DNA from 2 places in the Pseudoflavonifractor phocaeensis genome. Region 2 is predicted to be linked to the other one. Evidence: riboswitches for the same ligand, from Rfam matches in the RefSeq annotation. Region 2 holds a riboswitch; the other holds the start of a gene.
What was found. A riboswitch is a leader RNA that binds a small molecule or an ion and turns the genes downstream of it on or off. The one in region 2 is predicted to bind lysine.

Region 1 (7,807 bases), on a different contig from region 2:
TCCGGCGGCGAAGGAAAGAAAAAGGCCCGGCGGTCATAAGACCGCCGGGCTTTTTTGTATATTCAGCTGTTGCGGAAGCGGGAGAGGAACTCCTGGGTGCGGGGGTTTTGGGGGTCCTGGAACAGCTGGGCGGGGGGGCCCTCCTCGGCGATGACCCCGTCGGCCATAAAGACCACGTGGTTGCTGACGTCCCGGGCGAAGGCCATCTCGTGGGTGACCACGATCATGGTCATGCCCGCCCGGGCCAGGTCCCGCATGACGGCCAGGACCTCCCCCACCATCTCCGGGTCCAGGGCGGAGGTGGGCTCGTCAAAGAGGAGGACCTCCGGCTCCATGGCCAGGGCCCGGGCGATGGCCACCCGCTGCTTCTGACCGCCGGAGAGCTGGCGGGGCTTGGCGTTGATGTAAGGGGCCATGCCCACCTGCTCCAGGTACTTCATGGCGTTCTGCCGGGCGGCCTCGGCGTCCTTTTTCAGCACCTTGCGCTGGCCCACGGTGCAGTTGTCCAGCACCGACATATTGCTGAAGAGGTTGAAGGACTGAAAGACCATGCCCACCTTGGAGCGGTAGGCGGTGGGGCTCACCCCCCGGGCGGCCACGTCCTTGCCGTGGAAGCGGATCTCCCCGGAAGTGGGGGTCTCCAGCAGGTTGACGCACCGCAGAAGGGTGGACTTACCCGAGCCGGAGGGGCCGATGACGGTGGTCACGTCCCCGGAGGAGACGGTGAAGTCGATGTCCCGCAGGACCACGTTGGCGCCGAAGGATTTGGAGAGGTGGCGCACTTCCAGAATAGGCTCACTCATGTCAGCGGTCTCCTCTCGTACGGCCGTGTTTTAGGTCTTGCTGGAGCCGGTCCCGGTACTCCTTGCTGTGCTCGTCAAAGGGGGTGCCCCGGTCGGGGTGGGCGTAGGTGCCAGAGGTCATGGTCAGGGGGTCGGCCAGGGCCAGATCGAAGTTGGCGGGGCCGTCCATCCGCTTTTCCACCCAGCGCAGGATGAAGGAGGCGATCAGGGTCATGGTCAGGTAGCCGATCATCTCGATGGCGGCGGAGGGGAAATAGAGGTAGGAGGCTCCTACGGCCGTGCGGTGGACGGAGAAGAACTCGGTGAAGCTGATGATGAACATGACCGAGCTGTCCTTGATGTTGATGATGAAGTTGTTGCCGATCTGGGGCATGATGTTCCGAAGGGCCTGGGGCAGGATGACGCTGGTCATGGTCTGAAAGTGGTTCATACCGATGGCCTTGGCCCCCTCGGTCTGGCCCGGGTCCACCGAGATGATGCCGCCCCGGACCGACTCGGCCATGTAGGCGCCGGTGTTCACCGACACCACCACGATGGCCGCCAGCCACACGTTGCTGCCGAAGCTGACGGCGTTGGCGGTGAAGTAGGGCAGGCCGTAGTAGACGAACACAGCCTGGAGCACCATGGGCGTGCCCCGGAACACCTCCACGTAGATCCGCAGGATGACCCGGACAAGGCCCAGGAAAAACCGCTTGAAGGGGTTGTCGGTCTTGGCGTGGGGGATGGTCTGCAGAATGCCGCATGCCAGGCCGATGATACAGCCGATGACCGTGGCCACCAGGGCCAGGATAATGGTATTGCGGATACCCTCCAGATAGGCTGTGCCGTAACCGGCCCACAGCTTGGAAATATCTCTTCCCAGTTGGGCGAAAACGTTCATGGGCTTTCATGCCCCTTTCTTGCGTCATGGATATACGGGCGGCGCTGTCACGCCGCGGGTTGGACGCATGGGGCGGATACGCCCCCGCGCCTACCCTCCGCGCTTCTTTGTTACTCGCCCAAAGGCTGGACGGCGATGGCCTGGGCCATCAGGTCGTTGAAGTCGTCGGCGGTCATGGTGGACAGCACGCTGTTCATGGCCTCCTTCAGCTCGGTGTTGCCCTTGCGCATGGAGATGCCGATGTTGATCTCCCCCTCGTCGGCCACGAAGTTGTCATCGGAGCCGGTGAAGTCCAGGATGGTCATATCGGGGTAGGCGGCCACGGCGCCCTGGGCGGTGGGCATGTCGGTGCAGACGTAATCCACCATGCCGGTCTCCAGCGCCATGAGCATGGCGGGGGCGGTCTCGGCGGCGGTCTGGACCTTGGCGCCCTCGATCTGGGGGAGCATGTCGTTGTACCAGATGGTGGCGATCTGGGCGGTGCAGGTGCCGCCGGTCAGGTCGGAAATGCCCTTGGCGGAGGCGAAGGGGCTGTCCTTCTTGGTGACGCAGACGATGGAGGCGTAGAAGTAGGGCCCGGCGAAGTCCACCTGCTCGGAGCGCTCCTCGGTCATGGACTGGCCGGCGATGACGGCGTCAAAGATGCCGGTCTGGACGCCGGGGACCAGGGAGTCCCAGTCGGACTGGATGATCTCCAGCTCCCAGCCGTTGGCCTCGCAGAGCTTCTTGGCCATCATCACGTCGTAGCCGTTGGCGTACTGGCTGCTGCCCTTGATAGGCACAGCGCCGTTGGAGTCGTCGTTCTGGGCCCAGTTGTAAGGGGCGTAGGCGCACTCCATGGCGATGGTGAGGACGCCGTCCTCTACGCCGGAGGAGACGGCGGCGGCGGAGGGCGCGGCGGACTCGGCGGCGGCGCTCTCGGCGGGGGCGGAGGGGGCGGCGCTCTCGGTGGTGGTCCCGCCGCCGCAGGCGGTGAGGGTCAGGGTGAGGGCCAGGGCCAGGGGCAGGCCCACGCGGGTCATCTTCTTTTCATTCATAAACTTTTTACCTCGCTTCTCCAATTAAAATCCTGTCTTGCCGTAAAAAAAACGTGAACGCTTTCCGGAGAAAGCGTTCACGAAAAAGCAAGCTGAGTTTTGCGGGAGCGGCATAAGGAGCCCCCCTCGATGCAGTCTCATGATAGCGCTTCACACACGGTGACAGTCCGGCGGGTATTTCCCGGCGGCCCAGGTAAGCGGCGGCAGGCACCTTCGCTTCCTTCGGCGGCGCTCCCTTTCCTCCCCGGCGGCTTGCCTGGCCTTGCCGGAGGGTACTCATGAGAACCGCGCCTCTATCAGATTATAGATTGGGTGTTATAGTATCACTGTTTTTCGGAGGTGTCAAGGGGCGGCGGAGAAAATTCTTTGGGTTCAGCTCTTGACCGGCTCTCCCGCGGCCAGGCGGAACACCTTCTCCACGTCCGCCCGCTCGGCGTGGCCCTCGTGGACCTTCTGGCCGTCCACGTAGTAGGTGGGCACGTAATAATAGTCGAACTGGTCGGCGAAGGCGGGTTCCCTGGTCTCGTCCACGATCTTCAAGGGGATGTCCCGCCACTCGGGATGGTCGGCGAAGAGCTGGTCCTGGAGTTGGAGGGCCAGCCTGCAGTGGGGGCAGCCCGCCATGACGAAGAGGAGAATGTCTTTCATATCATATCGTCCTTTCTTATGTGCTTATTGCCGCTGAAAACGGACGGTGATCCGCCCGCCGCAGACCATGCCCAGGGTGGCGGGGTCCCCCAGGTCGTAGCAGCGCTCCTGGGCATCGCCGCCCTCCCGCCACTGGGCCAGGGCGTCCTGGGCCACCTGGTACTCCACGGCGCCGCCGCCCACGGTGCCGGTAGTTTGCCCGTCGGGGCGCACCAGCATCCAGGCTCCGGGCCCCCGGGGGGCGGAGCCGGTCTTTTTGGTGATGGTGCAAAGCACGCCGGGGTCCGCCGGGGGCGGGGCCAGGGCGGGGCCCAGCTGGGCGCGGACCTGGATGAGCTGGGCGGCGATCTCCACCGCCACCTCCGCCGGGGTCTGGCCCCCCAGGAGGAGGCCGATGGGGGTGTGGACCCCGGAGAGCTGTTGGGGGGAGAAGCCCTGGGCGGAGAGGGCCTCCATCACGGCGGAGATCTTCCGGCGGCTGCCGATCATGCCCACGTAGGCGTAACGGCCCCGCAGGATCTGTTCCAGGCAGTCCTTATCGTAGACGTGGCCCCGGGTGAGGATGCAGTAGAAGTCGGAGGGGCGGCTGCCCAGGGCCTCCAAAGCCTGGGAAAAGGGCTGGGCCAGGATTTGGGCGGCCATGGGGAAGCGGCCGGCGTTGGCGAATTCGGGGCGGTCGTCGATGACGCAGACCTCAAAGTCCAGGCGGGCGGCGATGTGGGCCAACTCCAGGGAGACGTGGCCGCCGCCGCAGAGGATCAGTCGTTCCATAGGGGACTCCTTTCTGGTGTGGAAAAGTGGAGGACGCCCTCCAGGACCCCGCCGGCGATGGCGCGGGCCTTATCGGAGACGGTGAAGCAGTGGCGGGGCTGGCAGCGGGGGTCGATGTCGCCGGATTTCATGCCCTTTTTGACGGGCAGGCCCGCCGGGAGCATCCCCCGGACGATGCCGGTGAGGCCCGCCAGGGCCAGCTCGTCCCCCACACGGGCCACCGGGCAGCCCTTTTCCACCCGGTCCCCGATGGAGACCAGGGGTTGGAAGGGTCCGTCGCCGGGAGCGCGGATGAGCCGCTCCAGGGTGTAGCCCCCCACGTCGCCGGGGACGCCGGTGTTGGGGATGGCGGAGCCCTCCAGGATCAGGCGGCCCAGGTCGTGGCCCCGCATGGTCTCCACCACGCCGTGGCAGTCCGTTCCGGCGGTGAAGCCGGGGCCCAGGGCCAGGACGGTGGGGGCGTCGGTGAGGGCCGTGCCCGTGTTGCGCTTGGCCAGGATGGCGTCCACCAGCACGTCGAAGGGAAGGGCGCGGAGGATGGCGGCCCCGGGGTCGGGGAGGACGGGGACGCACCCCGCCGCCAGGGCGGCACGGGCCTCCTCCGCCGTCTCACAGCGGCGGGCGGTGACCCCCTCCACGGTGGTTGTCCCGTCGTACATGGCCTGGGAAAAGGCCACGGTGCGGCGGACGGCGGTGGGGTGGTCCAGGTCGGTCATGACCACCTGGAAGTGACAGCGGTGGAGGCGCAGGGCCGTGCCCGTGGCCAGGTCCCCGGCGCCTTTGATCAAAACCAGCATGCTCCGCCACGCTCCTCTTCGGTATAGTGATGGACGGCGGCGGGAATGCCCCGGGCCGCCAGGATGGATCGGATCTCTTCCCCGGCCGCCCGGAGGGCGGGGGTGTCCGCCTTGTTGAGCAGGCAGCGGAAGGCCATGGCCGGGGCCACCCGCTTCCGGCCCCCCAGGGGGCTGGAGAGGACGCGGGCCACGTCGGCGGGGGTGAGGATGTGGGTTTGCTCTACGCCCAGAAGGGCGGCCACCCGCTCCGGGCGGTGGCAGGCGGCGGAGACCGTCTGTCCCAGGCAGTCCAGTCCGGCCACGGCGATGACGGCGTCGGCGGCGGGGGGGACGACGGGCTCGTGGTCCGCCGGGGCCTTCAGGGGGCGGATGCGGGCGCCGTCGGCCTCCACCAGGACGGTCTGGGCCAGGCCGGGGAGGGTATCGGGGGGGACGGCGCCGGTAAGCTTGCCCGGCTTGTCCCACCGGCCCAGGGTGGCGGCCCCCGTCTCCGCCAGAAGGCCGGGGAGGGCGGCGGGGTCATCCGTCAGGGGCAGGCGGGGGTGGGGCATGATGTGGGTGGTGGTGGTCACCACCACCCCACGGCCCCGGTCCACGGCCTCCCTGGCCAGGGCGTAGAGGGTGGAGGTCTTGCCGCCGCCCCCCACCAGGGCGATCAGCCGGTGGACATCCATGTCCAAGGTCAAGTCTGTCCAGATGCCCATGGATTACGCCGCCTCCGACAGGTGCTCGAGCAAAATCTTCAGGCCGATGCACACCAGGACCACGCCGCCCAGGAGAGTGGCCCGGCGCTGAAAGAGGCAGCCCAGGCGGCGGCCCAAAAGCCCGCCCAGCATGGCCAGGACGAAGGCCACCACGCCGATGACGGCGCTGGCCAGGAGGATGTTCACGTCCACGAAGGCCAGGGAGACCCCTACGGCCAGGGCGTCGATGCTGGTGGCCAGGGCCAGGAGGAAGAGGCGGCGGTTGGACAGGTCGGTGACCGCGTCCTCCCCACAATCGCCGCCCCTGAGGGCGTCGGCGATCATGTGACCGCCGATGAGGGCCAGCAGGCCGAAAGCGATCCAATGGTCGATGAACTCTATGTACTCCCGGACGCTGGAGCCCAGGAACCAGCCGATGAGGGGCATGGCGAACTGGAAGAAGCCGCACCAGGCGCCGATGCGGGCGGCCTGCCGGGGGCCGAAGCCGGGGACGGCGATGCCGGTGGACACCGACACGGCGAAGGCGTCCATGGCCAGACTGACGGCGATGAGGAGAATTTCAAACAAAAATGATTCCCCCTGAAATTTTGTTAGGTCCAGTGTAGCACACTTTGGTGGCGGGAGCAATAGAAAAGAGGGGCCCCCACGCCTTGCGGGGGGAGAGAAAATCGGGTATGATTAGAATACTGTATGAGGGGAGATGAGCGGGCATGACCGACGAGGCGTATATGGACCGGGCGCTGGAGCTGGCCCGGGAGGCGTTGGAGGCGGGAGAGGTGCCCGTGGGGTGCGTCATCGTCTGGGAGGACGGCCGCATCGTGGGAGAGGGCCGCAACCGGCGGGAGGAGGACGGCGACGCCCTGGGCCACGCCGAGCTGGCGGCCATCCGCATGGCCTGCGGGACCGTGGGGGGCTGGCGGCTCCACAAGGCGGTCATGTACGTGACGCTGGAGCCCTGCCCCATGTGCGCCGGGGCCATCGTCAACGCCCGTATCCCGGTGGTGCGCTACGGGGCCAAGGACGAGGGGATGGGGGCCTGCGGATCGGTGCTGAACCTCTTTGAGGAGGGCTTCGGCCACCGGCCCAGGCTGTACCGGGGGCCCCGGGAGGCCGAGTGCGCCCAGGTGATGCGTGACTTTTTTACCAAGCTGAGGGAAAAATAGGGGCGGGAAATTGTACGATTTAACATAATTGTAACAAAGGATGGTTTGTTTTTTAACAATCTCTTGGTATCTTAAATATCAGCAAGAGACAACAACTTCTTTTCATTCTATCCTCCAATCCTTTTGCAGAAAGACAGCGGTCATGCCGCTGTCTTTTTGTAATTTCCGCAACTTTACAGGAATACGACAAAAAATATTTGAGATTTAATTCTTTTGTAACAGAATTTGTTTTAATCGTTTACAACTCTTGGGTATCATAATACTTGCAAGAGACAGTTTCTTTTCATTTCATTGTATCCTCTTTCCTTGCAAGAAGGGTCAGACGTCAGGAGCAGGCGTCTGGCCTTTCTTGCGTTTTCCACTTTAGGGAAGGCGGGGGCGACTGGGGGACCATCTTTTCCGCGTGGAAAAGATGGCACCCCTGCTGTGCTCCCCTTGAAAGAGAGACCCGCCCGGCATAACCGGGCGGCCTACGCTTGTGCTGTCAGGCAACTTTGCCACGTTATCCCGCTTGCGCAAGAGAGATCCGGGTGGCACAGCCACCCGGCCTACGCTACAAATGCGCCACTGGCGCATTTTCTTAACGCTGCGGTTTCGACTCTCTCCCTCTGAACCCCCTCTCAACGACCAAAGGAGGGGCGCCTGTGGGTGCCCCTCCTTTGGAAACCACCTCTGGCTGTCCACAAGAGCGTAAGAAAACCCCGGGGCCGCACTTCGTAGCGGCCCCGGGGTTCGTTTGTAAAGGGCTTCCCCTGGGGTCTAGTGGCCCTTAGCGATAGCGTTAGGGCCACTTGATGCAAGCGAAGTCGTTGAAGCTGTCGAGCGAAGCGAGACTGATGAGGGGAACTTATCTTTCTAGCAAAGCCTTTCCCATATCCGCAGTTCCCCTCATCCGTCAGCCCTTCGGGCTGCCACCTTCCCCCAAGGGGAAGGCTAAGGGCGTACGCAAAACGGCACTTATCGATTAAGCACACGTCAGCAGCCGAGCGGCGCTAAAGGGACTA
Region 2 (7,807 bases):
CGATAACCGGGGTAGATGTAGATGTTGGTCCAACCGGCGCTCTCTTTCAATGTCCCGTCCTCGGCAGCCCAGCTCTCGATGGTACGGCAGGAGGTGGTGCCCACACAAATGACCCGCCCGCCGCTGCGTCTGGTCTCGTTGATGGCCTCGGCGGTCTGGGCGGAGATCATGCAGTATTCCGAGTGCATCTCGTGCTCGATGGGGTTGTCCTCCTTCACGGGGCGGAAGGTCCCAAGGCCCACATGAAGTGTCACGTAGCAGAGCGTTACACCCACTGCCTCCACTTGACTGAGAAGCTCTTTGGTGAAGTGGAGCCCGGCGGTGGGGGCGGCGGCGGAGCCCACCTCCCGGGAGTAGACCGTCTGATAACGCTCCGGGTCGCTGAGTTCCTCTTTGATGTAGGGCGGCAAGGGCATTTTGCCCAGCTGCTCCAGGATCTCCAAAAAAATGCCCTCGTACTGGAACTCCACGATCCGGTTACCGCCGGGGCACTCCTCCAAAACTTGGGCGGTGAGGAGAGAGCCGTCTCCAAAGACGATTTTTTGTCCCGTGTGCATTTTCCGTCCCGGCCTTACCAGGCACTCCCACTTTTTCTCCCCCTTGTCAATGAGGAGAAGCACCTCCACAGCGCCGCCGGAGGGGTCCCTATGGCCCAGGAGGCGGGCCGGAAGGACCCGGCTGTCATTGAGGACCAGGCAGTCTCCGGGGCGGAGGAGCTGGGGCAGTTCATAGAAGTGACGGTGCTGGATCTCTCCCGTCTCTTTATTCAAGAGCATGAGCCTGGAACCATCTCTCCGCTCCAGAGGGGTCTGGGCGATCAGCTCCTGGGGAAGGTCATAGTAAAAATCTGAGGTTTTCATCCGTGTTATTCCAACTTTCTCAGCGAATTTCGATGCCGGGGTAATAGAAGGTCAGGATTTCCTCAAAGGTCTTGCCCTGCTGGGCCATGGCGTAGGCGCCCCACTGGCTCATGCCCACGCTGTGTCCCCAGCCGGAGCCAGAGAAGGTAAAGACCCTCTCCCCCGTCTCCGTGCCGCCCGAGGGGGCAGGCAGGAATTGGGTGCCGGAGCCGGTGATGACGTAGGGGTTGCCGCTGATCTTCCCCACAGAACCGTCTCCGTTGATGGCGTAAGCCCCAGTCATGGAGGAGATGGTCCCGCCGCCGTCGGTATAGTATACCCCGCCGGTGGTCTCCCCCACCGCGGTGACCGTATAGCGCATAGACTTGAGGCCCAAGAGATTTCGCACTCCGCTCTCCTTGACGAAGGGCCAGGATTTCCCGTTCGCATCAATAAAGGAGATTGACTTTACATTTCCTGTGGGCGTAGTCTCCGTGATCTGGACGTCCACGATGGCGGCGCAGTTATAGCCCTTGGCCTGGAGCGTGGGCACCACGATGGCGTTGAGCTCCGAACTGGTCAGGGTCTTGGTCCAATTCCAATCGGATATCTTACTGGAGACCGTGGCCTCATAGGGGTCCACCACGCCGCACAGGTAGGGGATCGAGGTGCTGCCCCACACGTTTCGCACGTCCTCCGTCCCCCCGCCGCTGGAAGAAAAATAATAGGTCTGAGCCGGTTTCCCGTTGTACCAGGCCTTCTGCCCCGCCGTCTCGGCGGCGGCCTGGGCCGTGTGGGCGTCGGTCTCGCTCATGCCGTAGTAGGCCTGGCAGTGGGTGGTGGCGCAGATATCGAACCCGTCGGCGTTGTGCCTGCCCAGGTTGATCTCGTAGTAGGTCCTGGCGCACACAGCTTGGGCTTTGAGGGCTTCCAGAGGCCAGCTCCGGCTCATCTCCCGGGACACGACGCAGTTGATATAGTCCTCCAGCGGGATCACGTTGGAGACGGTCAGATCCCCGCCGCCGATCCTCCGATATTGGAAAGCGCCGAAATAACGGTTCTTTTTGAACCAGATCTCGGTCTTTAAACTCTCATCCTGGCCCGGTTTGACCGTCAAGGAGCGGTCGGCTCCACCGTCAAACTGAAACAAGACGGCGGCCGTCCCTGTTTTGACCACGGACACGGCGTAGGCGCTGGTTCCCACCGTGGTCCCGCCCAGCAGGGACGCGGCGCTCTGGGCCTCCTCCTGGGTGGCGTAGGCGCCCACCCGGACCTGGTAGCCGCCGTCGATCCAGGCGGGAAAGCCGCCCACATCGTTGGCGGCGGCGACCGCCTCCTCAAAGGTGGAGGGAATAAGCGGGAGCTGTACGTGCCAGCAGCCCACAAAAATATCGGAGGTGATGGCGTCGGAGTAGCTGGTGTAGCCGTCATAGGAGCCGTACCAGACGTTTTGAGTCTTTACCACGGACACGGCGGTCTCGGTGGTATATCCCACCTGGAAGAAGGTCCGGTCGGCGTCCAGATAGCCAAAGCGGTAGCCCACGCCCACCTGGTTTTCCAAATTGGCGCCGTCCAGGGCGTTGCCCCCATAGGCCAGGCCCACCAGGACAAGGGGGTCCACGGGGCCGTCGGCGTGGGCGGCGGGCAGGCTTGCCGTGACAAGGGCCAGGGCGCAGAAGGCAGTCAGCCATTTGTGCTTCATAGCTTGCTCCTTTTGATATGTATTGACACCGCTGGGCGGTTGTGGTAGTATCAGAAAAACATCCATCAGATAGAGGCGCGGCTTTCCTGGTAGCGCGGTGAGGGCTCCGGAGCCCTGTGACCCGAGTGAAGGAGGAGGCCGCCGAAGAGAGTATCCTCCGGAGGGGTCCTCTCTGGTCGCCGGGCGGTACCGTCCCCGACTGTCACCGGCGACGCCGGTGGAGCGCTGTCTGATTTTGGCTAATAAGGCGGGGATGAAAGACCATCTCTGACATTATAGTACAAAATCAGCCGCTTGAAAAGCCGCTGATTTTTTTCTTTTTCAAAGGATTTGCATATTACCGGGAATTCGCATAGGATAGAGATATGGAGGTAGATAGAGATGGAAAAATTCAAAGTTGGTATCATCGGCTGCACCGGTATGGTGGGCCAGCGGTTCATTACCCTCACCAGCGGCCATCCCTGGTTCCAGCTCACTGTGCTGGCCGCCAGCGCCCGGTCCGCCGGAAAAACCTATGGTGAGGCCATTGAGGGCCGCTGGAAGCTGGACATTCCCATGCCGGAGGAAGTCCGGGACATGGTTATCCTGGATGCCGAGGCCGATCTGGAACGCGTCGTCAGCCAGGTGGACTTTGTCTTTTCCGCTGTGGACATGAAGAAAGAGGAGATCCAGGCCTTGGAAGAGGCCTACGCCAGACACGAGTGCCCGGTGGTCTCCAACAACTCCGCCCACCGCTGGACTCCCGACGTCCCCATGGTGGTGCCCGAGCTGAACCCGGAGCATCTGGAGGTCATCCCCGCCCAGCGCAAGCGGCTGGGCAGCAAGCGGGGTTTCATCGCGGTCAAGTCCAACTGCTCCATCCAGAGCTACGCCCCCGCCCTCTCCCCCCTGCGGAAGTTCGGCTTGGAAAAGGTGCTGGCCTGTACCTATCAGGCCATTTCCGGCGCCGGTAAGACCTTTGAGACCTGGCCCGAGATGATGGACAACGTCATCCCCTACATCGGCGGCGAGGAGGAAAAGAGCGAGCAGGAGCCGCTGAAGGTCTGGGGCAAGGTGGAAAACGGCGTTATCGTCAACGCCTCCAAACCCTCCATCACCGCCCAATGCCTGCGTGTGCCCGTGTCCAACGGCCACACCGCCGCCGTGTTCGTCAGCTTTGAGAAGAAACCCTCCATGGAAGAGATGAAGGAGATCTGGGCCGGGTATCAGGGCATTCCCCAGAAGCTGGGCCTCCCCACCGCCCCCAAGCAGTTCTTCCACTACTTTGAGGAGCCGGACCGGCCCCAGTGCAGGCTGGACCGGGAGCTGGAGGGCGGCATGGCCATCTCCATCGGACGGCTCCGCCCGGATACCCAGTACGATTATAAATTTGTCTGCCTCTCCCACAACACCCTTCGGGGCGCCGCCGGCGGCGCCGTGGAGCTGGCGGAGCTCCTCTGCGCCCAAGGCTATATCGACCACAAATAAGTTTTTCCCTGACAGAAAGGACGGGATACCATGCGGGAACCTGTTTTCAGCGGCGCCTGTACCGCCATCGTCACTCCATTTGACGCAAGCGGCGCAGTGAATTATGAGGCCTTCGGCAGCCTCATCGAGACCCAGATCGCCGGGGGCGTGGACGCCATCTGTGTCTGCGGCACCACCGGAGAGAGCGCCACCATGTCCATCCGGGAGCATATCGCCGTGGTGGAATACTGCGTCAAAAAGGTGGACCACCGGGTGAAGGTGGTGGCGGGGGCGGGAAGCAACGATACTTCCGCCGCTGTCTACCTCTCCCAGCACGCCCAGGACTCCGGGGCGGACGCCCTTCTGCTGGTGACGCCCTACTACAACAAGGCCACCCAGATGGGGCTTATCAAGCACTATGAGTACATCGCCGACCGGGTGGACCTGCCCATCATCCTCTACAACGTCCCCTCCCGCACCGGCGTTTCTTTTACCGCCGAGACATATAAGGCCCTTTCGGAGAATCCCAAGATCAACGGAGTGAAAGAGGCCAGCGGCAATTTCTCCCTGCTGGCCCATACCCGGTTCCTCTGCGGGGAGGATTTTTACATCTGGTCTGGGAACGACGACCAGGTGGTGCCCATGATGAGCCTGGGCGCCAAGGGCGTCATCTCCGTGGCCGCCAACATCGTCCCCGAGGTCATGGTGCGGATGAGCCATCTGTGTCTGGAGGGGGATTATCAGGCCGCAGCCCAGCTCCAGATCGAGTATATGGACTTCATTGACGCCCTCTTTGTGGACGTGAACCCCATCCCCATCAAGACCGCCCTCAATCTGGCGGGACAGGACATGGGCGGGCTGCGGCTTCCCCTGTGCGAGATGACCCCCGCCCATCTGGAGGTTCTGCGGGCCTCCATGGTCCGCATGGGACTTTTGAAGTAAAGATACTCCGGGAAAGGACGTTCAAAGATGCTCAAAGTGCTCATTTCGGGCTGCAACGGACATATGGGAAGAGTGGTCGCCCAGGTCTGCCGGGAGGCCCCCGACGTGGAAATCACGGCCGGGTTTGATTTGCTGGGTGCGGAAAATGAGGAGTTTCCCGTTTTCTCCTCCCCCGCCGAGTTTCCGGGCCAGGCCGACGTTCTCATCGACTTTTCCTCCCCGGCGGCCCTTCCCGGTCTTTTGGAATTCGGGACGGCCCGCCGAATTCCCCTGGTGCTGGCCACCACGGGCTATTCCGAGGAACAGCTTGCCGCCGTGGATACCGCCGCTCTGACAGTCCCCATCTTCCGCTCCGGCAATATGTCTTTGGGCGTCAACGTGTTGACGGCGCTGGTGGAGAAAGCCGCCGCCGCGCTGGGCGATGGCTTCGATGTGGAGATCGTGGAGCGGCACCACAACCGGAAGGTGGACGCCCCCAGCGGTACGGCCCTCATGCTGGCCCAGGCGGCCGCGGAGGGGCTCCCCTATTCGCCTGAATATGTGTACGACCGGCAGAGCGTCCGCAGGCCCCGGGATAAGCGGGAGATCGGCATCTCCTCGGTGCGGGGCGGAAACATTGTGGGAGACCACGAGGTCATCTTCGCCGGACGGGACGAGGTGATCGAGCTGAAGCACTCTGCCATGAGCCGGGAGGTCTTTGCCTCCGGCGCCCTGCGGGCGGCCCGGTTCCTGTCGCGGGCCGGAGTGCCCGGTCTCTATTCCATGAAAGACCTGGTGTCTCAAATCATTTAAAAAAGCGCTGTGAACGAAAGTTCACAGCGCTTTTTCTTTTATGATTCCGAGGACGGCGTCAGCGGGTTTCCGTTGGCGTCGATGCCCTTTTCTTTCAACCGGGTGTCGGCCCACTCCCGCATCAGAGAGTAGAGCACGGCGAAGGTGGGGACGCCCAGCAGCATCCCGGGGAAGCTGAAGAGGCCGCCGCCCACCACGATGGCCACCAGGACCCAGATGGCGGAGAGGCCGGTGCTGTCGCCCAAAATCTTGGGGCCCAGGATATTGCCGTCGAACTGCTGGAGGGCGATGATGAGGATGGTGAACCGCAGGGCGGCCCAGGGGTCTACGATGATGAGGATCATCAGGCAGGGCACGGCGCCGATGATGGGGCCGAAAAAGGGAATAATATTGGTCACTCCGATGATGACACTCAGAAGGATAGCGTAGGGGATGCGGAAAAGCATGGTCATCAGGAAGCACAGCACGCCGATGATGGCGGAATCGATGAGCTTGCCGTTGATGAAGCCCACGAAGATTTTGTTGGCCCTGCCGCTGACCGAGAGGATCCGGCTGACGCCCTTGGCGGGAAAGAGGGCGTAGATCAGTTTTTTCAGCTGACTGGTGAGCCGGCCCTTCCCTGCCAGCATATAGATGGAGGCAATGATGGCGGTGACGCCGGTGACGACTCCGTTGCCCACCGCCACGCCGAAGTTGAAGAGGTCGGGCACGGCGCCGGAGAGGTAGCCCGCCGCCCGGCGGATGATCTCGTTGTAGGTATCCACCAGATCGACGATGCCCTCCCCTTCCAGGTCAAAGTGCTGGACCAGGTCCCGCACCATCCGGTCCAGGTTTTCCAGATAGCCGGACAGGTTGCCGAAGAGCTGGGCGATGCTGTCTCCCACCTGGGGGAGTACCAGCTGAAGAAGCACCAGAATGATCGCCAGCGCGATGAGAAAGACGGTGAGGATGGACAAGACTCTGCGGTGCCGGAATTTGTGATAGACCTTTTGCTCAAAGAAATTGGTGGGGGTATTGAGCAGGTACGCGATCATAAAACCGCCTATAAAGGGAGAAAGCACGCTCAGAAAAGAGTCGATGGCCATGCGGACTTGGGGCAGATGGGTCAGGCCCAGATAGAGGATCACGCCGACGCAGACAACAATTAGATTGGAAAGCCCCCGGCTGTCCAGATGGTACCATTTTTCTTTCGGCAAGAGCGTCACCGTCCTTTGACTTTCATTTTAGCACAGCGGTCTTATTCTGTCACGGCCCGGTGGAAAACTTTCTTGCCCTTTTTCAGCATGAGGCCCTCGCCGGAAAAGGCGGCGGCGTCAAAGCGGGTGGTGGGGTCGGTCACCTTCGCGCCGGCGGCCTCCACACCCCCCTGCTCCACCAGCCGGCGGGCCTCCTTTTTGGAGGGGGCCAAGCCGCACTTCACCATCAAATCCAACGCGCCGATGGAGCCGTCAGTAAAGTCGGCGGAGGTAAGGGTGGTGGTGGGCATATTGGCCAGGTCGCCGCCGCCCACGAAGAGGGCCCGGGCGGCATCCTGGGCCTTCTGGGCCTCCTCCTCGCTGTGGACCAGCTTGGTCAGCTCGAAGGCCAGGATCTCCTTGGCGGTGTTGAGCCGCTCCCCCTCCCACTTGTCCATCTCGTCGATCTGCTCCAGAGGCAGGAAGGTGAGCATGCGCAGGCACTTCAAAACGTCGGCGTCGCCCACGTTGCGCCAGTACTGGTAGAACTCGTAGGGGGTAGTCTTGTTGGGGTCCAGCCACACGGCGCCGGAGGCGGTCTTGCCCATCTTTTTCCCCTCGGAGTTGAGGAGCAGGGTGATGGTCATGGCGTAGGCGTCTTTCCCCAGCTTTTTGCGGATGAGTTCAGTGCCGCCCAGCATGTTGGACCACTGGTCGTCGCCGCCGAACTGCATGTTGCAGCCCACGGTCTGGAACATGTGGTAGAAGTCGTAGGACTGCATAATCATATAGTTGAACTCCAGGAAGCTCAGGCCCTTCTCCATGCGCTGCTTGTAGCACTCGGCCCGGAGCATGTTGTTCACGGAGAAGCAGGAGCCCACTTCCCGCAGCAGCTCCACGTAATTGAGCTT

Region 1: linked by a shared signal. The riboswitch ahead of AAEU42_RS11745 (transporter substrate-binding domain-containing protein) and the one ahead of asd (aspartate-semialdehyde dehydrogenase) in region 2 are both predicted to bind lysine.

What each region holds. Positions count from the first base shown of each region.
Region 1 is NZ_JBCDMT010000005.1:435,480-443,286, forward strand. It holds gene AAEU42_RS11735 (amino acid ABC transporter ATP-binding protein) at 63-803, opposite strand; gene AAEU42_RS11740 (amino acid ABC transporter permease) at 805-1,683, opposite strand; gene AAEU42_RS11745 (transporter substrate-binding domain-containing protein) at 1,794-2,720, opposite strand; lysine riboswitch at 2,856-3,024, opposite strand; gene AAEU42_RS11750 (thioredoxin domain-containing protein) at 3,093-3,368, opposite strand; gene AAEU42_RS11755 (XdhC family protein) at 3,393-4,139, opposite strand; gene yqeB (selenium-dependent molybdenum cofactor biosynthesis protein YqeB) at 4,127-4,936, opposite strand; gene yqeC (selenium cofactor biosynthesis protein YqeC) at 4,924-5,640, opposite strand; gene AAEU42_RS11770 (manganese efflux pump MntP) at 5,644-6,207, opposite strand; gene AAEU42_RS11775 (nucleoside deaminase) at 6,351-6,803, shown strand.
Region 2 is NZ_JBCDMT010000004.1:220,815-228,621, forward strand. It holds gene queA (tRNA preQ1(34) S-adenosylmethionine ribosyltransferase-isomerase QueA) at 1-860, opposite strand, end outside; gene AAEU42_RS08280 (SpoIID/LytB domain-containing protein) at 880-2,541, opposite strand; lysine riboswitch at 2,604-2,777, shown strand; gene asd (aspartate-semialdehyde dehydrogenase) at 2,923-4,008, shown strand; gene dapA (4-hydroxy-tetrahydrodipicolinate synthase) at 4,039-4,929, shown strand; gene dapB (4-hydroxy-tetrahydrodipicolinate reductase) at 4,957-5,721, shown strand; gene AAEU42_RS08300 (AI-2E family transporter) at 5,760-6,917, opposite strand; gene tyrS (tyrosine--tRNA ligase) at 6,959-7,807, opposite strand, start outside.